One region of the Streptacidiphilus sp. MAP5-3 genome, then DNA from elsewhere that is predicted to be linked to it. Evidence: riboswitches for the same ligand, from Rfam matches in the RefSeq annotation. Region 1 holds a riboswitch; the other holds the start of a gene.
What was found. Region 1 has a riboswitch for magnesium ahead of ABH928_RS32875 (MgtC/SapB family protein). Riboswitches for the same ligand answer to the same signal wherever they lie in the genome.

Region 1 (9,785 bases):
GGACAAGCTGCTGGCCACCAACCCGGGCACGGGCCGCGCGGAGCTCAACGTCGGCGACCTCGTCGGGATCAAGCCGGGCGGCAACCCGCACCGCTGGTACTCGCCGGACAACGTCAAGCAGGTCATCGCCGCGATCACCGACGAGTACAAGAAGCTCGACCCGGCCGACGCCGCCTACTTCGACGCGCAGCAGCAGACCTTCGAGACGCAGACCCTCGCCCAGTACAACCAGCTGATCGCGCAGATCAAGCAGAAGTACGCGGGCACGCCGATCGGGGCGTCCGAGTCGATCGTCACGCCGCTCGCCGAGGGCCTCGGGCTGAAGATGATGACGCCGGAGACCTTCCTGGACGCGATGAGCGAGGGCACCGACCCGACCGCCGCGGACAAGGCGCTGATCGACCAGCAGATCAAGAACAAGCAGATCAAGGTCTACGTCTACAACAGCCAGAACTCGACCCCGGATGTGGTCGCGCAGGTCAACCTGGCCAAGTCCGAGGGCATTCCGGTCGCCCAGGTGACCGAGACCCTGGCCCCTGCGAACGACACGTTCCAGCAGTGGCAGGTCGCCGAGCTCCAGGGCCTGGAGCAGGCTCTCCACCAGGCCACCGGGAAGTGACGCCATGAATCCTCCCCCCGTGAGCGCACCCGCTGACGCAGCACCGGCCGAAGCACCGGCCGTCGAGAAGGCCACCCCGACGCCCACCGAAGCCGCGGCGCCCGTCGTCGGCCTCAGGGGCGCCGCCGTGCGCGTGGGCGGGCGGACGCTGTGGTCCGGCGTCGACCTCGAGGTGCAGGCGGGCGAGTTCGTCGCCGTCCTCGGGCCCAACGGCGTCGGCAAGTCCACGCTGGTCAAGGTGCTGCTCGGCGTCGTGCCCGCCGCCGAGGGCGAGATACGCGTGCTCGGCCGTCGGCCCGGCGAGGCGGGCAGCCGCGTCGGCTACCTGCCGCAGCGCCGCAGCTTCGACCCGAGCCTGCGGATCCGTGGCGTCGACATCGTCCGGATGGGCCTGGACGGCGACCGCTGGGGCATACCCCTGCCCTGGGCGCGCAACCGGCATGCCGCGCGCGAGCGGGTCCGTGAGGTGATCGAGCTGGTCGGCGCGAGCGCGTACGCGCACCGCCCGATCGGGCAGTGCTCCGGCGGTGAGCAGCAGCGGCTGCTGATCGCGCAGGCCCTCGTCCGCAAGCCCGAAGTGCTGCTGCTGGACGAGCCGTTGGACAGCCTGGACCTTCCCAACCAGAGCGCCGTCGCCGCGCTGATCGGCCGGATCTGCCACCAGGAGCAGGTCGCCGTGGTCATGGTCGCGCACGACGTCAACCCGATCCTGCACCACCTGGACCGGGTCGTGTACATCGCCGAGGGCGGCGCCGTCAGCGGCCGGCCCACCGAGGTGATCACCTCCGAGACGCTGACCCGCCTCTACCGCACCCCGGTCGAGGTCCTCTCCACCCAGGACGGCCGCCTCGTCGTCGTCGGACAGCCCGAGGGCACCGGCGCACACGCCGGAGTGCACGGAGCACGGGCAGACGCGAGCGCCGGAGCACCCGCCGGAGCGGGTGGCTGAGATGGGATCCGCTCCTCCGTTCTCCTGGAACCTGCTCTACGACTTCCAGGTCATGTGGTCGTACCCGTTCATGCTCAACGCCTTCCGCGCGGGTGCGATCGTCGCCGTCGTCGCGGGCGTCGTCGGCTGGTACGTCGTGCTGCGGCGGCAGACCTTCGCCGCGCACACCCTGTCCGTCGTCGCCTTTCCCGGCGCGGCGTTCGCGACGCTGGCCGGATTCGCGCTCAGCCTCGGCTACTTCGGCTTCTGCATCGCCGCCGCGCTGGTGCTGGCCATGCTCCGACGCAACCGCGGGGGTCAGCCCGGCGACTCGGAGGAGTCGGCGGCGACCGGCACCGTCCAAGCCTTCCTGCTGGCCTGCGGATACCTCTTCATGGCGCTCTACAAGGGCCTGTTGGAGGGCCCGCAGGCGTTGCTCTTCGGCAACTTCACCGGCATCACCACCGGTCAGGTGACGACGCTGGCCGTCGCCGGCGTCGTGGTGCTGGGCGTGCTCGCGGTGATCGGCCGCCCGCTGCTCTTCGCCTCCGTCGACCCGCAGGTCGCCGCCGCGCGCGGGGTGCCGGTGCGGGCGCTGTCGGTGGCGTTCCTGGTGCTGCTCGGTGCCGCGACCGCCGAGGCCGCGCAGATCACCGGCGCGTTGCTGGTCTTCGCGCTGATGGTGTTGCCCGCCGCGACGGCCCAGGTGCTCACCGCCCGGCCGGGGTTGAGCCTGCTGCTCACCGTCGTCATCGGCTTCGGCGTGACCTGGCTGGGTCTGTTCGCGGGCTGGTACTGGAACTACCCGCTCGGCTTCTTCGTCACCACGTTCGCGTTCGCGCTCTTCCTGCTCGCTCACGGCGTGCGGGCGTTGGCCGCGGCCGCCGAGCGGCGACGCGCGGTCCCGACCCTGGCAGGTGCGGCATGACGGCCCCGACCATGTCCCTCGCGGTTTCCGCGTGGACCCAGCCGTTCTTCCAGCACGCGCTGCTGGCGGGCACGTTCATCGCACTGGCGGCGGGGCTGGTCGGCTTCTTCCTGGTGCTGCGCGCGCAGGTCTTCACCGGGGACGCGCTGAGCCATGTCGCCTTCACCGGCGCGATGGCCGCACTCGCCGCCGGATACGACCTGCGGCTCGGCCTCTTCGTCGCCTGCGTCCTGGTCGGTCTGCTGCTCGGCGGTATCGGCCGCCGCGGCAAGGCGGACGACGTGGTGATCGGCAGCGCCTTCGCCTGGATCCTGGGCCTCGGCTCGTTCTTCCTCACCCTCTACACCACCTCGGCCAGCGGCATGGGGAACGGCGGCGCGGGCACCTCGGTGCTCTTCGGCTCGATCTTCGGCCTGGACGGCGGCCAGACGACGGTCGCGGTCGTGATCGCGCTCGTGGTGACGGCGCTGGTACTGCTGATCGCCCGGCCGCTGCTCTTCGCGACGCTGGATGAGAACGTCGCCGCCGCGCGTGGAGTCCCGGTCAAGGCGCTGGGGTTGGGCTTCCTGGCCCTGGTCGGCCTGACGGCCGGCGAGGCGACCCAGGCCGTCGGTTCGCTGCTGCTGCTCGGCCTGCTGGCCGCCCCGGCGGGCGCGGCGCTGCGGATGACGCAGCGGCCCTTCGTCGGCCTCGCGCTGGCGGGCGGCCTGGCGGTCGCGGAGATGTGGGCCGGTCTGGCCGCCGCCGCGTGGATCCCGCAGTGCCCGCCCAGCTTCGGCATCATGGCGGCGGCGACCCTCGTCTACGCCGCGACCTACCTGCCCCGCCCGGCCGGTCGGCGCGCGCGGACGGCTGAGGCAGCCGTGTAGCGAACGCGCAGGTCAGATCCAGCCGAGAGCGACCAGCGCGCCGATCACCAGCAGCGTGACCGCCGTCAGCATGTTGGCGCGCTTGTCGATCCACGGTGTCGTCAGCATCCGCGCCCCGAGCGCGGCGGCGACGGTCAGACCGACGATCGTGCCGATCGTCACCAGGGTGAAGACGACCAGCGAGCCGACCGCGGCCGTCGCTCCGAGCGCGCCTGCGGCGAGGAAGACCGGAAGGATCGTCAGATCCGGCGAGGCTGCGGCCCCGAAGGGGATCAGCAGCCCGGCCAGCCCGCGCGGGCTGCGCTGTGGGTGGCTGTGCTCGTGTTCCGCTTTCGGTCGGTCCAGAACCGCCGTGGTGCCGACGGCGTGGGTGTGGCGGCCGTCGTGGTCGGGGGCGTGCCCGTGGTCGTGCGTGTGTCCGTGTCCGCGTCCGTGACCCTGGCTGTGCCCGCCGTCGCCGTCGTGGCTGTGGCCGTGGCCCTTGCCCAGCAGGTCCAGGACGAGGAAGACCGCGCCCGTCACCAGCAGCACGCCCCCGACGACGAGGTCGGTGTGGCGGGCGACCGTCGTGCGGAACTGGAGCCCGACGACCACCAGCACCGCGCCGAGCAGCAGCGAGACGAGGACGTGCGTCAGCGCGGCGGCGAGCGACAGCCGGACGACTCGCCCGGTGCGGTAGCGCCTCGTGCGGGAGAGGACGGCGAGCGGCAGCCAGTGGTCCGGCATGACGGCGTGGCCGAAGCCGACGCCACCGGCCGCGAGCAGCAGGGCAGGAAGCGTGTTCACAGGACCACGGTACACAATCATCTTCGCATCCGTGAAGATGAGAAGACAGATGCCCGAGCCTTCTACCTGCAACAACGTCGCAGTTGCGCCGCCGCGGCTACGGCGCGGGGTCGTACTTGTACCCCACGCCGCGCACGGTGGCCAGCATCCACCGGTACGGATCGCCCAGTTTCCGGCGCAGCCGGGCGACATGGACGTCGACGGTCCGGCCGTCGTCGACGTCCGGCTGCTCCCAGACGAGTTCCAGCAGCTGGGTGCGCGAGAAGACCAGCTCCGCGTTGACGACCAGATGGGCCAGCAGGTCGAACTGACGCCGGGTCAGGTCCAGGGGCCGCCCGCCGGCGACGGCCCGGCGGCGCCGCCGGTCGACCTCGATGCGTGGCGGGACCGCCACCGGGACCGGTGGCCTGCGGCCGGCCGAAGGCAGGCGGGTCGGCGGGATGGCAGCGGACAGCTCGCGGTGCTGGTGTGCGCGCTGATAGGTGACCGTCACGGGGGGGTCCTTCCGGGTAGGTGATGGGCTCAGCGGCGTGCGACGGCGTTGCGCGGGCCGCGTGGGCCGTGGCGCTCCGCTCGGGCGCAGATCGCGCGGGCGGCGGAGAGCGGCAGGTCGAGGTGGGGCGCGAGCCACTCCGGGCGGTGGCCCTGGGCGGCCAGGATGTACGCGGCGTGGACCCGCGCGTCGTAGGCCACCTCGGCGGAGGTGGTCGCGGCGAAGTCGTGCGGGTCGAGCAGGTAGACGCGCTCGACGCCGTCGTGGAGGGCGAGGCGCAGTGTCCCGTACGCGGTCGAAGGCTCGGCGGCGGTGGTATGCAGCGCGGTGACGGTGGCCTGGGCGAGCGACGCCTCGGCGGACACGGCGGGAGGCCCTGATGTGCCGGAGTCGGCCGAGCGCGCCGCGCACTACGTCATGCAGTACGTCGTGCGGGCGACGGCCGGACGTCTGCGGGGTGGTGTGCGGGCTGGTGTGCGGGGTGTGCGGGCGAAAGGACATCACGGTCATGACGAAGAGGCTCCTTCTGGGCAGGCGTGCCCGCGCCACGACGCCGTCGACGGCGTGGCGGACGGCGCGGGCGTGCGGTCAGCGGTGAACGCGGGCCGGACCAGGCTCGGCGGGATGGCCGGGCAGGGGTCGGCCCGGACATGGACTCGGACTGTCGTCCATGACTTCGCCTCCTTCCGGCCGTGGTGCGCGTGGCACCGATGCGACGCGGCAAGGAGCGGACCGGCTGTGAGAGACCGCGACAGGACGCGGTAGCCGGAACACCCCAACTCGTCAGAGCTTTGGCACTCCACGGCGTGATCCCAAGTGCGCTGACTGGGAAGCCACTTGGCCTCAACCCTTAGGTCGGGAGGAGGTGTCCTGATCCGGAGCGTCTCTCGACGGGTGGGATCAGTGGCCTGTGTCCGTGAAGACGCCTCACCGAACGAGGTGCCCTCTTCGTTTCAACGCCCTCAGCATAGATCAGTGATTCGGTGGTGAAGCAAGTTCCCGGATTCTTTGACGTGTTGTTGTCGCCGTTGTCCGGTGACTTCTGTGGCTGACGGGAATTCATTCCTCCGTCCACCTGCGACCGATGTGCAACTGCCGGAGCGGCTGATTGTTACGTGCCGGGTTGACTTTCCCCCGCGTGGGTCGGTTCACTTCTCCTGCGACACCTCGTTCGGTGAGGCGTCTGCACGGACACAGGCCACTGACCCGACGACGTCGAGAGACGCCCAGGGTCAGGACACCTCTTCCCGGCTTAAGGGTTGAGGCCAAGTGGCTTCCCGCCCGACCGATGGGCGGGACACGCCGTGCAGTGCCGAAGCTCTTACGTGGGAGGTGTCGGTGTTCCGCACGGGAGTGCGCTGACCTGGGGAGGTGGGGCCTGATGAAACCTGGCAGTAGTCCGCATCCGCGCTCGACCGGTCCCGCAGCAGGCAGTTCCTGACACACGGGTACGCACACGCATGGCCTGATCCGGTCATTTCGCCGTTCCGGCCACGGGTGTGAATTTGTGCTGCCCGCATTCGGTCCGAGGAATTTCCCGATCCTTCCGCCAGGTCCGCTTTTCGTCTGCCCACGTGACGGGGGGGAGACGTCCCGCCGACGTGCCGACGTCTGGAGTTCCCCAGCAGGACGGCTCCGACCACGCATACTCGGCCCGACCACGCAAACGAACCACCTAACACGAGCCACCGAACACGAACCACCGAAGGAGTCCGGGCTGTGCAGTCCCTGACCACCGCCGAATTCCTGATCCGTCTCGGCACCGGCGTCGGCTGCGGCGCACTGATCGGCGTCGAACGACAGTGGCGCGCCCGGATGGCCGGGCTGCGCACCAACGCGCTGGTCGCCACCGGCGCGACGCTGTTCGTCCTCTACAGCGTCGCGGCCGGGGACACCAGCAGCCCCACCCGCGTCGCGTCCTACGTCGTGTCCGGCATCGGCTTCCTCGGCGGTGGCGTGATCCTGCGCGACAGCGGCGGCGTGCGCGGGCTCAACACCGCTGCCACGCTGTGGTGCTCGGCGGCCGTCGGAGTGCTGGCGGCGTCCGGGCGGCTCCAGTTGGCGCTGGTCGGGACGTTCGCCGTACTCGCCGTCCACCTGGTGCTCCGCCCGGCCGGGCGGCTGCTGGACCGGGCGCCTTCGGCCGGGTCCGACCCGGACACCAGCAGCCGGGTGACCGTGCACCTGCGCTGCAGCCGTCGCAACGAGTCGCACATCCGCGCCCTGCTGTTGCAGGCACTCACCGGCGCCGGTCTCACTCCCGCCGGGCTGCGTGCCACCCGGGAGGGCGAGGACGTGGCCAGCCTCCGCGCGACCGTCACCGTCGAGGGGGATGCGGGCAAGGCGCTGGAGCCGGTCGTCACCCGGCTTTCCCTGGAACCGGGCGTGCTGGACCTGCACTGGCATCTGGAGGAGGAGGCCAACGGCGAGTCCGCCCTCGCCTGACGACCGCTCAGCCCGCACGCCCCTGCCCACACCCCGGCCACCGAGAGGCGGTGCCACCGTGCCGATCCCACGACGCCGGATCAACGGCGAAGTCGCCGCCGCAGCCCGGTTGCTGACACGAGGTGGGTGAGCGAAAGCCTTCAGGTCAGTCCGTGGCCGAGCCCGAACCGGTCTGACCCTCCGTCGGCTGCGTCCCGTCGGCCTCGGCCTGTCCGGCCTGTCCCGCCGTCGCGGCCTGCCGCATGGCGGCCGGAGCCAGCGGGCGCAGCGCGTGGTAGCCGAAGAGGACCACGATCGTGCCCAGGGCGATGCCACCGAGCGAGAAGCTGCTGCTGATCTTCATAGTGACGCCGCCCGCGCCGATGATGATCCCGGCCGCGCAGGGGATCAGGTTGATTGGGTTGGTCAGGTCCACCTTGTTGCGGATCCAGATCTGCGCGCCGAGCAGGCCGATCATGCCGTAGAGGACGACCGTGATGCCGCCCAGCACCCCGCCGGGGATCGCCGTGATGATCGCGCCGAACTTCGGGCAGAGGCCGAACAGCAAGGCGAAGACCGCCGCGCACCAGTAGGCGGCCGTGGAGTAGACGCGGGTGGCCGCCATCACGCCGATGTTCTCGGCGTAGGTGGTGGTGGCCCCGCCGCCGACCGCCGTGGAGAGGACCGTCGCGATGCCGTCAGCGGCGATCGCGTCGCCCATCCTGTCGTCCAGGTCCGCGCCGGTCATCTCGCTGACCGCCTTGACGTGACCGGTGTTCTCCGCGATCAGCGCGATGACGACCGGCAGCGCGACCACGATCGCCGACCCGCTGAACGTCGGTCCGTGGAAGTGCGGCAGGCCGACCCAGCGGGCGTGGCCGACGCCGGAGAGGTTGAGCCGCCAGTGGTCGGTGACCTTGCCGCTGCCGTCCGGCGAGTAGATCTTGCCGAGCGTGCGGTCCAACACCCAGGAGAACGCGTAGCCGAAGACCAGCCCCAGGAAGATCGCGATACGGGACCAGAAGCCGCGCAGCGCCACCAGCGCGAAGCCGGTCGCCGCCATCGTGGCCAGCGCCACCCACTGGTCCTGCGGCCAGTACGTGCCGGCGGTCACCGGCGCGAGGTTGAAGCCGATCAGCATGACCACCGCGCCGGTCACCGCGGGCGGCAGTACCACGTGGATGATCCGGGCCCCGCCCGCCTTCACCACCAGCCCGAACACGGCCAGCACCAGACCGGTCACCAGCAGCGCGCCGGTGATCGCCGACGTCGAGCCGCCCTGCAGCCTGATCGTCGTCGCCGCGCCTACGAAGGAGAGGCTGCTGCCGAGGTAGCTCGGGATCCGGCCGCGGGTCAGCAGCAGGAAGAGGATGGTCGCGACGCCCGACATCATCACGGTGAGGTTCGGGTCCAGGCCCATCAGCAGCGGTGCGACGTAGCAGGCGCCGATCATCGACGCGACGTGCTGCGCGCCCAGGCCGATGGTCCGGCCCCAGCTCAGCCGCTCCCAGGGCTTGACGACCTCGCCGGTCTCGATGTGCCGGCCGTCCCCGTGCAGTTCCCAGCCGCCGAGGCCCCGGCCACTCACGTCTGTTCCTTCGCGCTTCGCTTCGGCTCCGCTCCGCTGCGACTCAGCTCGCCGCTCATGGCTGTTCCTTCGCGCTTCGCTTCGGCTCCGCTCCGCTGCGACTCAGCTCGCCGCTCATCGGCTCTCCACATCGTCGCGGTTCTGTTCGCGTGACAGCAGTCGTGTTCGAGGGCGCTGGGGTAGAAATCCCCGTAAGCCGTCCAAACCGGACCAGGTTATACGAGGTGGCACGTAGGTTCGGCCCAGGTGATCGGTACCACGGCATGACGGTCCATGACCGCTTTGCCTCTACCGTTGAAGCCATGGACCTGCTCCGCCGCATCCGCCTCTTCGCGCGTGCCCATCCCTACTGGATGGACACGCTGCTGGCGTTCGGGCTCTACGGGCTCACCCTCGTCTGGCGCGACGGCGGCCCGACCAAGAGCTGGTCCGAGATCGACCCCTCCGAGGTGCTGGTCGTCGCCGGGTTCCTGGTCTACGCTCCGCTGGCGCTGCGTCGCCGCTATCCGGTGTCGGTGCTGGCGCTCACCGTGGCCGCGACCGTTGGGTACATGTTCGTCGGGCCCGTGCGTGGCCCGATCCTGGCCGGTGCCGGTCTCGGGATCTACACCGTCTGCTCCGTCGTCGAGCGTCGGCTCGCCCTCGCCATCGGCGGCATCGCGGTGCTCTCCGTCGGCATCGCGAGCATGGCGCTCTCTCCGGAGAAGTGGGACCAGGCCGTCAACGGCTACGCCTTCGCCTGGACCGCGATGACCGTCGCGATAGGCGAGGCGGTGCGCAGCCGTCGCGCCTTCGTCGCGGCGATAGAGGAGCGGGCCCGCCGCGCCGAGCACACCCGCGAGGAGGAGGCCCGCCGCCGTGTCGCCGAAGAACGGCTGCGGATCGCCCGCGAACTGCACGACATCGTCGGTCACCACATAGCGCTGATCAACATCCAGGCCGGGGTCGCCTCGACCGTGCTGGCCACCCAGCCCGACACCGCGCGCGAGGCGCTCGCCCAGGTCCGCGAGGCCGGGCGCGCCGCGCTTACCGAGCTCGGCGCGACCGTGGCCGTGCTGCGGCAGACCGGCGAGAACGACGAGAACTCCGTCAGCCCGCGCGAGCCCGCGCCGGGACTGGACCAGCTTCCGGCGTTGCTGGCCAAGTTCGA
Region 2 (9,785 bases), on a different contig from region 1:
CTGGAAGGGGATGTCGGAAACCGTCCCGGCCTGCGCTCCGTCGGACGAGCCGCCGGGGCCGCCCGCCCCACCGCCCGACCCGCCGGAGGCCGCCGCGCCGCCGGGCGACGTCGGCGTGGCGTCCGTGCCCAGGACCACCTCGACGCGGCCGGGGGCGACCGCGCTGGAGGAGGCCACCGTGATGCCGCTGCCGCCGAGCTTCGCCGCGATCTGCTGGGCGGCCTGCTGCGCGCCGCTGCCGTAGTGGACCACGGTGCGGGTGTGCGGGGCGGCGTTGCCGGTCCGGCCCTGCGACCAGCCCGCGTCGACCAGCGACTTCAGCTTCTGCGCCGCCAGACCGGTGATCCCGGAGCCGTTCAGCACGTCCACCGTCGCCGGTGCGACCTGCTGCGGCGCCGACCCGCCGCCGCTGCCGCCGTTACCACCGGACGCGGGCGAGGACGACGCGGGCGTCGCCGCCGGGCTCGCGTCGTGGCCGGTCAGGCGCTGCATGATCCGCTGGATCTGCAGCTCGTCGACCAGGTTGACCGACTCCCCGTTGCGGGTGGCGAAACCCTGGATCGGGAGGGTGTTGAAGACGACGTTGCCGCCGGTCAGGCTGGGGACCTGCTGGGCGAAGTCCAGGATGTTCCACTGCGAGTCGAGCACCACGTCCTTCTTCACCACGTCGAAGAGGGACTGCATCTTGCCCAGGTCGTTGAAGAGACCTTCCTGCTTCAGCTTGTACATCACCGAGGAGATGAAGGCCTGCTGGCGGTGGGTGCGGTCCAGGTCGCCGTTGGTGAGGTTGTGGCGCTGGCGGACGAAGGCCAGCGCCTGGGCCGCGTCCAGCGTGTTGTAGCCGGCGTGGAAGTCCGCGCCGGAGCCCTGGCCCGCCATGGCCGGGTCCTTGGTGGCGTGCTTGAGGCAGACCGTGATCGGCTGGACCACCTGGGCGATGTCGTAGAAGCCGAGCAGGTTGACCTCGGCGAAGTGGTCGATCCGGATGCCGAGGAACTGTTGGACGGTGGCCAGCGTCGCCTCCCGGCCAACCTCGCGGCTCTGCTGCTCCAGCGCGGCGCCGGTGAGGCCCTGCGCCTTGAGGGCGGGCTCGGCGGCGGCCTTGGCGATGCCGTAGGCCTCCTTGACCTTGTGGAAGCCCTGGCTGGTCCCGTCGCCGTTGAGCGTCTGGACGTAGTCGTCGCGCGGGATGGAGAAGGCCTGCACCTTGCCGCCGCCTGCCGGGATGTGCAGCAGGATCAGGGTGTTGGTGTTGTACCCGCCGATGTCGCTGGACCCCGCGTGCAGGTCCTGCTCGACGAACTGCTTCGGCAGGTCGTTGCCGTTCATGTCCTTGCGGCTGTCGAGGCCGATCAGCAGCAGGTTGATCGAGTTGTCGATCTTCGGCGGGGCGTGGCGTTGCGCCACCGCCAGGGCGTCCGAGGTGTTCAGGCCGTCCGTCAGCGAGTTGTAGGCGAACCACGAGATGCCGCTGACCAGCAGCACGCCCGCGGAGGCGGTGGCGACGGCGGCGCGTCCGGCCTGGACCAGCGACGGAGCGGACCGACGGCCCACCGCGCGGTTGCGGGGGCGGTCAGCCATGGTGGTTCCTTCGCGGGACGGGGACCTGGCTCGGATCCTGCGGCTGGGCATCGGCCGCGCTGGAGGCCGCTGCTGAGGCCGCTGCCGACGCCGGGCCTCCGTCCGCGTCCGCGCGGCGCGGGCGGACGACGCGGGGACGGACGCTGCGGGGGCGGGCGTCCTGCGGGCGGACCGCACTGCCTTCGCCGCTGCGCAGCGCGAGCACCCGGCGCAGGCCGAGGGCGGCCACGGCGGCCAGAACGGCACTCGCCATGATCGGGAAGTCGGTGACCGCCCACTTCACCGAGGCCGTGGCGAGGGACCGGCCGCCCGCGAGTTGGTCGCCGTGCAGAGCCAGTTGGGAGACGACCGTGATCGCGGCCACCAGCAGGGGCGGCATCGGCAGCACCCACCACAGTCCGCGTCGGGTGCAGAGGAGTGCCGCCCACGCGGTGCCGAGCGCCGCGCAGAGGGCGAAGACCACGCCGAGCGGGTTGCCCAGCACCTCGTCGACGCCCGCGCCGAGGAGCGGCAGTCCGACGAGGACCCAGCCCGGCTTCGGGCGGGCGACCGGCCAGCCCCGGCGCTGGGGCGGTTTGGCCGTGTGTCCGCCGCAGCGCGACGCCCGCCGCGGCTTGGGCTGGGGGTTCGGCCGGGTGCCCGCCTGAGCGCGCTGCGGAGGTCGCGGTCGGGCGGACTCGGGGTGTGACAGAGCCAACTGCTCGGCCATTCCACTCCTCTCACTGCTCACCACAGGCGGTGTGTACCGGGCATATCCCCTCAGCTCTGGCGTACCAGGTGCAACACACGCACAGAGGGCATACATCGTTCCGCAAGGTGGCGTCGCTGTCACGCCTGTGACGGGGCGCGTCGAGCAGTCAATTCCCCAGCGTGCGCGCCCCGGCGCGGGACTCGACGGCGAGCGCCACCAGCTCGGACCACCAGGGCTCGCGCTCCCTGACCAGCAGCCGCTGGGCCTCCGCAGGCGTCACCACGCGGACCTCGACGACCGGTTCGCCGTCGTCGGGGTTGGTCGGCTCGGAGTCCACCAGGACCTCCGCCCAGCCCCACAGCCAGGCCTTCTCCGGGTGCGGCTGCCAGGGACGGTAGGGGCGCGGGTTGTCCGTCACGCAGTGGTGCGCGCCGATCCACGCGGGTGCGCCGAGCATCCGCGCGCCCGCCTCCTCGCGCAGTTCGCGGGCCAGGCAGCGGTGGACGCTCTCACCCTGCTCCCGCGTCCCGCCGGGCAGGAACCAGTGGTCGCGCTCGTCGCGGCAGAGCACCACGCCGTCGTCCTGGAACCCGACGAGATGGATGTTGGTGATGAGCCGGTCCTCGGGCAGCTGTGCGGAGAACCGGGCGTCCAGACTGCCCCAGGCCCAGCGTTGCGGCGCGTGCAGGTGCGGGTAGCGCCGCGCCAGGGCGGCGAGCTCCGCAGGGTCGACTCGCACCGGAACGAGTTCTGCCGGATCGTCAGGGCGCTCAGTCATCTGGGTCATTCGCCGAGCGTATCGGCGAACTCACGGGTAGTACGGCCAGGTTGACGGGGCTGGTCGCAGCACCCGGGCTCCGCGCCCAGGCTCTGTCCCCCGGTTCTCACCAGGCGTCGGCAAGCTCCGGGGAGCGGCGCGGTGCGACCACGTGCGCCCGCGCACCGGAACCGTCCCACGCCCCCGTCGGCGGCGCGTCCGCCCCGGACTCCCCGGTCGCCCCGGACTCCCCCGTCGAGGCGGACTCCGCCACGCGACGGCGCTTGCGGGTGCGGTTGTTCCTCGACGGCCACAGCAGCACGTAGGCGACGGAGACCACCACGAACGCCAGCCGGACCAGCCCGCGCGTCGGCGCGTCGGGGATGAACAGGGCACCGCCGTAGAGGGAGAGCAGGGCGATCCAGCTCCACCACGGCACCAGTCGCCGCTGTCCGACGGCGTCCCAGATCAGCGTGCCGAGCAGCACCGAGGCGCTGTAGTACGTGTAGGTGCTCGGGTCCAGCAGGATGCGCGCGTTCGCGCCGACCAGGATCACCGCCGGCCAGCGGCCCCGCCACACCGCGAGCGCCCCCAGCAGTCCCCCGAGCGCGAACTGGGCCGGCCGGTCCCACGACGGCGTGGACGGCGCACTGACACCGAGCCACCGCAGCGAGGACGCGGGCTGGTTGGGAATCGCGAACTTGGCCGCGGCCATGGTGTCCAGATTGCCCAGGTAGAACGGCAGCCAGGCGGCGGCGACCAGGACGCAGAAGAGGAGGAGGGGGCCGCGCCGTCGGCCGGACGGCAGTGCCATCAGCAGCACCGCGAACGGCAGCGCCCACGGCTTGGCGTCGACGGCCAGTGCCAGGAAGACGGCGACCGCCCAGGTCCGGCCGCGGGCCAGGGCGTGGACGGCCAGGGTGGAGCAGAACAGCGCCAGCGCGTCGTCGAGATGGGCGAACCGGACGGTGACCTCGATCCACATCGGGATGAAGGCCAGTCCGGCGATGAGTATCCGCTGTTGCAGACGGCGGTGGTTGGTGCCGGTCCCGAGGTAGTGCTGGGCGGCGGTCCGCCCGACGAGGATCACCATCACCAGGCCCAGTCCGGCCATCGTCCCCTCGGCGAACAACTCGCCGGTGGCGGGCGGGAACGGCGCGAAGATCCGCGCCACCAGCAGGCTGAACGGTCCGATCTGCAGCTCGGGGTGGTTGGCGTAGAGGGAGAGCCCGCCGCCGGGATCGCTGCCGAAGAGCAGCTGTTCGCCCTGGCGCAGGTAGTGCCAGGACACCCCGCCACTGTGCACGACCAGGACGAACCAGAGCACCGTCCACCCCGCGAGCAGCGCGTTGTGCCGTCGCACGGGCAGTCGTGCGATGCGGCCCGAGTCCGCGCGGTAGTCGCGGTAGTCGGGGAGGGTTTTTGCCTCGCCGGCTCGCCTCACGTTGCTCTCTTTCGCCCGATTTGTCGGTCAATTCCCCCGGGTTCACGCCATCCTAGGCGGTGAATGAAAAGATTATGTGCGTTGGCTCGTGTGCGTCCCACCGGCCGGTGGTTCCACCATCTGCTCGGCACGCCGTCGCCACAGCTGCACGAGTAGCCTGGCACCCCCTCGGTCCCGACTGCCCTTGGCCGAAGCGGCTTTGAAGGTGCATCAGCGGATGTGTTTTCTATACTTGCGCACATAAGCAACTGGCTTATCTGTGTGCAGGGAGAGAGGAAGCACTCTCAGGTGCAGTCGGGGGAGTCGCGTGAGAACGGCCGGTCGCAGCTGCGGTTGGCCGCTGTGGTCGGTGAGATCGAGGGGCTGTGGACCGCCTGGCTCCGGGCCAGGGGCACGGGACGTCGGCAGCGGCTGCTGGCCGAGCTCGGCCAGGCCGGTGCCCGCCTCGCTGCCGAGGCGGCCCAGGCGCAGCGCGCCCTCCCTCGCTCCTCCGAATCGCCCGTGAGCCCGACCTCGCCGCTGCGGCTGCCGCAGCCGCGTACCCGCCGCAACCGTCGGCTCGTCGCCGCCCGCCGTGGTGCGGAGTGGATCGCCGGACGCTTCTCGGACTGACAACCGCTCGTTCTCGGTCATTCTCGGACGGGAACTTCGCCCGGAACTCCGCCCCGGAAGTTCGCCCGGGAACAGCACGCGAGCCCGGTCCGACCCCGAGGGGCCGGACCGGGCTCGTGCGGTGTGTGGAACTGCTCGGCTCAGTGGCCGAGGGCGACCTCGACGATCTTGACGATCACCAGGATCATCGCGACCAGCAGGTAGCTGCGGAGCGCGCTCATGCCGATCTTGCGGCCGGTGGCCATGACCGGCCGGGTCAGCGTCTCCAGCGGAGCCATCCGCCAGTCGTCGCGGCCCGTGCGGTCGATGGGGTCTTCCTTGGTCGCGGTGCGGCGCTTGGTCAGCGCGTACCCGGCGGCCAGGACGCCCACCACGCCGCAGACGGCCATGATGTCGAGGATCGCGCCCGCGGTGATGTTCGGGAAGAGCACCGACGCGGTCAGGATGATCGACAGGGTGACCAGGATGCCGATCACGGCGGAGGTGAAGGCGTTGGTCTTCGGGCCGTTCACCCACGGGCCGAGCACCTGCTTGTCGTTGCAGAGCAGCAGCAGGAAGACCGTGGCGGAGGGCAGCAGCACGCCCGCGAGGGTCTGCACGCCCTCGGTGAGGAGTCCCAGCGGCGAGCCGGGGATCAGCACGATGCCGGCGGCCAGGGCGACGAGGCCGGCGTAGACGGCGTAGAAGCCCTTGGCACCCTTGACGCCGCGGTGGAGCGAGTGCTTGATGCCGAAGACGTCACCGATGGCGTAGGCCGTGGAGAGCGAGACCGCGAAGGCGCCGATGATCGAGGCGTCCAGCAGCGCGACGGCGAAGAGGACACCGGCGACCTTGCCCGCGTGGGCGGCGATGCCGGAGGCCAGGCCCGCAGTGTCGGTGAAGTTGCCGAAGCCCTTGGTGCCCGCGAAGGCGGCGGCGGTGGCGCCCATCAGCGCCGCACCACCGATGACCACGATCACGATGCCGATCCAGAGGTCGGCCTTCTCGTACTTCATGAAGCGGGGGGTGATCCGCTTGTCGATGACGTAGCTCTGCTGGAAGAAGAGCTGCCACGGGGCGACGGTGGTGCCGACGATGCCGATGATCAGCAGCATCACGGTGGCCAGCTGGCCCTGGCCGCCCGGCAGGTTCGGGACCACGAAGTCCTGCGCCATCTGCGAGGTCTTCGGGTGAACCATGAAGTAGATCGGGACCAGCAGCAGCGATCCGGCACAGAGCGCGATCGCGATCCGCTCGAAGCGCTGGAACGACCCGGTGAACGCGGAGGCGACGATGATCGCGGCGGCGAGCACCACGGCGGCGGCCTTGGGCAGCCCCAGGTAGCCGGCGGCCAGGGTGATCCCGATGAACTCGGTGACCAGCGTCAGCGCGTTGAGGATGAACAGGTCGATGACGCTGAACGCGCCCCAGAACTTGCCGAACCGCTCCAGGATGAGCCGGGCGTGGCCGACGCCGGTGACCGCGCCGAGGCGGAGCACCATCTCCTGGTTCACGTAGAGGACCGGGACCAGCAGCAGCAGCGTCCACAGCAGGTGGGTGCCGTAGTTCTGGCCCGCCTGGCCGTAGGTGGCGAAGGCGCCGGCGTCGTTGTCGCCGACCATCACGATCAGGCCGGGGCCGACGATCGCGAGCAGCGTCTTGAGCTTGGCGGACAGGCCGCGGCGGTCGCCGTGGTCGTCCAGCTTGATGGTGCCGAGCGCGCCGCGGATGTCGCCGAGGTGCGCGTCGTCCAGCACCGCGGTGGTGCGGGCGGCGTCGCCCTGGACCTTCGGGTCGATCGTGGTGGTCATGATGGTCCCTCCCTGTGGCCGTGAAGGCCGATCGGAGGGCATGCAGCATCCATCCACCCTGCGAGCGTCCGCGCGCGCAGAAGGATCAAGGATCAGCAGGTGGTTACCGCATGCCGAAAGAAGACGAGGTCAAGCGGATGTGGGGCCGTTTATGGCCCGGGCTACTCGGACTGCAGTCCACTGCTTCTCGCCTCCCTCCGGTCGTGACGCGTCGCGCGTCGCAGCGGCAGGGGGCACACCGAACCCGGACCAATACGGCATCAGCCGTGTCCGGCACACCCCAACTCGTCAGAGCTTTGGCACTCCACGGCGTAGCGCGAGGCCTGTTCTGGGACAGGTCCGCCTGCGCAGCCACTTGGCCTCAACCCTTAGGTCGGGAGGAGGTGTCCTGATCCGGAGCGTCTCTCGACGGTTGGGATCAGTGGCCTGTGTCCGTGGAGACGCCTCACCGAACGAGGTGTCTCATGAATGAACATTCATATGATGGCCCTTGCGTAAGGGCACTGTCAAATGCTTACGGGCTGCGCGTTTACGCTGGTGCCGAAGTGGAGATGGGGAGGCAGCGCTGACCGGTCCGACTGATCTGCGGGCACGCCGGGACCGCCGCAAGGACGGTGCTCCCGCCCTTTCCGCTGACCAGGTTCCCCTGGCTGCCTCGGCCCCGTCCGCCCGGCGCGTGGATCCCCGCGAGGTGAGCGCACTGAGCGAACTGACGGATCTTCAGGTGCTGCGGGCGCTCGGGACGAGCCGGAGGGGGCTGCCCGAGGAGACCGCCGAACTGTGGCTCGCCGCGCACGGCGAGAACACCCTGCCGCTGCCGCCGCGTCCGACCCGTACCCGGCGGGTCGCGCTGCTGCTCCGTGACCCCTACACGATGACCCTCTGTCTCCTGGCCGGAGCGACGGCCGTCTCCGGGGCCTTCACCAGCACCGCGGTCCTGCTGCTGCTGATCACCGCGGGCTGTGCGCTGCGCCTGGTGGGCGAGTTGCGGGCGGAGCGCGAGACCGCCGCGCTGCGGCGATTCGTCGACGTGGGCAGCACGGCGACGGTGCTGCGCCGTCGGCCGGCGCCGTCACCGGCGTCACGGTCGGGGTCACGGTCTGGGTCATCGGTCGAACGGGAGTTGCCGTTCGACCAGTTCGTCCCCGGTGACGTGGTGCGGCTGGTTCCCGGGGACCGGGTCCCCGCAGATCTGCTGTTGCTGCGTGCGGAGGGGCTGACGGTCGATCAGGCGCTGCTGACCGGCGTCAGCCAGCCGGTGCCCAAGCGTGCCGCAGGCCGTGGCGGCGCGGTGCGTACCGGCCGGGTCTCGCCGGACAACGCCCGGCTCTGCCTGCGCGGCAGCGTGGTGGCGCACGGCACCGGCGTGGGCGTCGTCCTGGCGACCGGCGCGGACACCTTCCTCGCCGGAGCCAATCGGGCGCCGAGCGCCGGAGCGAATGCGGCGTCGAGCGCCGGGGCACGCGCGAAGGTCCGGGCGTGTGCAGGTTCGGACCGCCGGCCCGGGTCGGGCGCGGGAGCGCCCGCAGGGGAGCGGCGGACCGCGTTCGACGGGACCGCGCGGGAGGTGTCCGGGCTGCTGCTCCGGCTCGCCCTGGTCTCGGGTGCGGCCGGTCTGCTCGTCGGCGCGCTGGTGGACGGCCACCGCTGGGAGGCCTTGCCGTATGCGGCGGCCGTCGGTGTCGGGTTGACGCCCGAAATGCTGCTGCTGGTAGTGACCGCCGCACTGGCCCGTCAGGCGGCCGTGCTGCGTCGCGGTCCCAGGGGCCGCGTCTTCGCCCGACGGCTGACCGCCGTCCACGACCTCGGCGCGCTGGATGTCGTCTGCATCGACAAGACCGGCACCCTGACCCGGGACCGGCTCACCCTCCGCTCCGCCGTGGACGCGACGGGCCGTCCGGATCCGGAGGTTCTGCGCTGGGCGGCCGTCAACAGCTTGATCTGCGCCGAGCTCGGCGACCCGCCCGAACTCGACGCCGTCGACGACGCGTTGCTGGCCGCTGCCGAGGCGGGCTCGGGTTCGGCAGCGAGCGCGTCCGGGTCGGTGCTCGACGGTCTCGACGGTCTCGGTGGGCCCGGCGGCCTCGGGCCGGACGAGGACTTCGCGGCAGGCCTGGTGGGTGTCGCGGCCCTGCCGTTCGATCCGGGTCGACGCGTCGCGACGGTCGTGGTCGCCGCCCAGGCCGGGCCGGGGCTCACGCTGTCGGGGGCGCAGGCCGCGCAGGCCCTGGTGGCCAAGGGGGCCGTCGAGGAGATCCTCGCCCGCTGCGGGCGCGTCCGGGCCGGTGCCGTCCCGCCGTCGGCCGACCCCGCAGAGCGCGCTGACCATGCTGACCACGCCGACCCCGCGGAGCGGGCCGACCCCGCCGAACGTCGGACCGGCGGCCTGCGGTTGGTCGCGGGCCGGCACCAGCACTCGACCGGCCCGCCGGAACTGCTCGCCGCCGCCGTCGAGTTGGACGACGACCGGCGGGCCGGTGTGCTGGAACTGGCCGACCGCCTGGCCGGTGAGGGCCTGCGGGTGCTCGCCGTCGCCGTATCCGGGACGCGGCCTCGGGCCGGGGCCGGACGTCGACCCGCCGCTCCGGCTGTCGCGGACCTGGACGGCTTGACGCTGCTGGGCCTGGTGGCGCTGGCCGACGAGCCGGACCCGAGCGCAGCCGCCGCACTCACCGAGCTCACCGCCGAGGGCATCGCCGTGAAGATCGTCACCGGGGACCGGGCCGGGGCCGCCGTCCAGGCCTGCCGGGATGTCGGCCTCGACCCCGGCGCCCCGCTGCTGGGACCGGACGTCGACGCCCTTGACGACGCCGATCTGCGCCGGGCGGTGGAGTCGACGGTCGTCTTCGCGCTCGCCGCCCCTGCTCAGAAGGCGCGTATCGTCTCCGCTCTGCGCGCCAACGGGCATGT

Region 2: linked by a shared signal. The riboswitch ahead of ABH928_RS12915 (NRAMP family divalent metal transporter) and the one ahead of ABH928_RS32875 (MgtC/SapB family protein) in region 1 are both predicted to bind magnesium.

Annotation. Positions count from the first base shown of each region.
Region 1 is NZ_JBGCCL010000036.1:44,648-54,432, forward strand. It holds gene ABH928_RS32840 (metal ABC transporter solute-binding protein, Zn/Mn family) at 1-619, shown strand, start outside; gene ABH928_RS32845 (metal ABC transporter ATP-binding protein) at 639-1,568, shown strand; gene ABH928_RS32850 (metal ABC transporter permease) at 1,570-2,475, shown strand; gene ABH928_RS32855 (metal ABC transporter permease) at 2,472-3,344, shown strand; gene ABH928_RS32860 (hypothetical protein) at 3,357-4,130, opposite strand; gene ABH928_RS32865 (helix-turn-helix domain-containing protein) at 4,228-4,623, opposite strand; gene ABH928_RS32870 (hypothetical protein) at 4,653-4,988, opposite strand; M-box (ykoK) riboswitch at 5,391-5,569, opposite strand; M-box (ykoK) riboswitch at 5,783-5,962, shown strand; gene ABH928_RS32875 (MgtC/SapB family protein) at 6,343-7,068, shown strand; gene ABH928_RS32880 (uracil-xanthine permease family protein) at 7,214-8,635, opposite strand; gene ABH928_RS32885 (sensor histidine kinase) at 8,938-9,785, shown strand, end outside.
Region 2 is NZ_JBGCCL010000006.1:277,330-287,114, forward strand. It holds gene ABH928_RS12890 (LCP family protein) at 1-1,581, opposite strand, end outside; gene ABH928_RS12895 (DUF6542 domain-containing protein) at 1,574-2,290, opposite strand; gene ABH928_RS12900 (NUDIX hydrolase) at 2,439-3,059, opposite strand; gene ABH928_RS12905 (hypothetical protein) at 3,157-4,398, opposite strand; gene ABH928_RS12910 (hypothetical protein) at 4,762-5,085, shown strand; gene ABH928_RS12915 (NRAMP family divalent metal transporter) at 5,226-6,875, opposite strand; M-box (ykoK) riboswitch at 7,148-7,339, opposite strand; gene ABH928_RS12920 (HAD-IC family P-type ATPase) at 7,567-9,785, shown strand, end outside.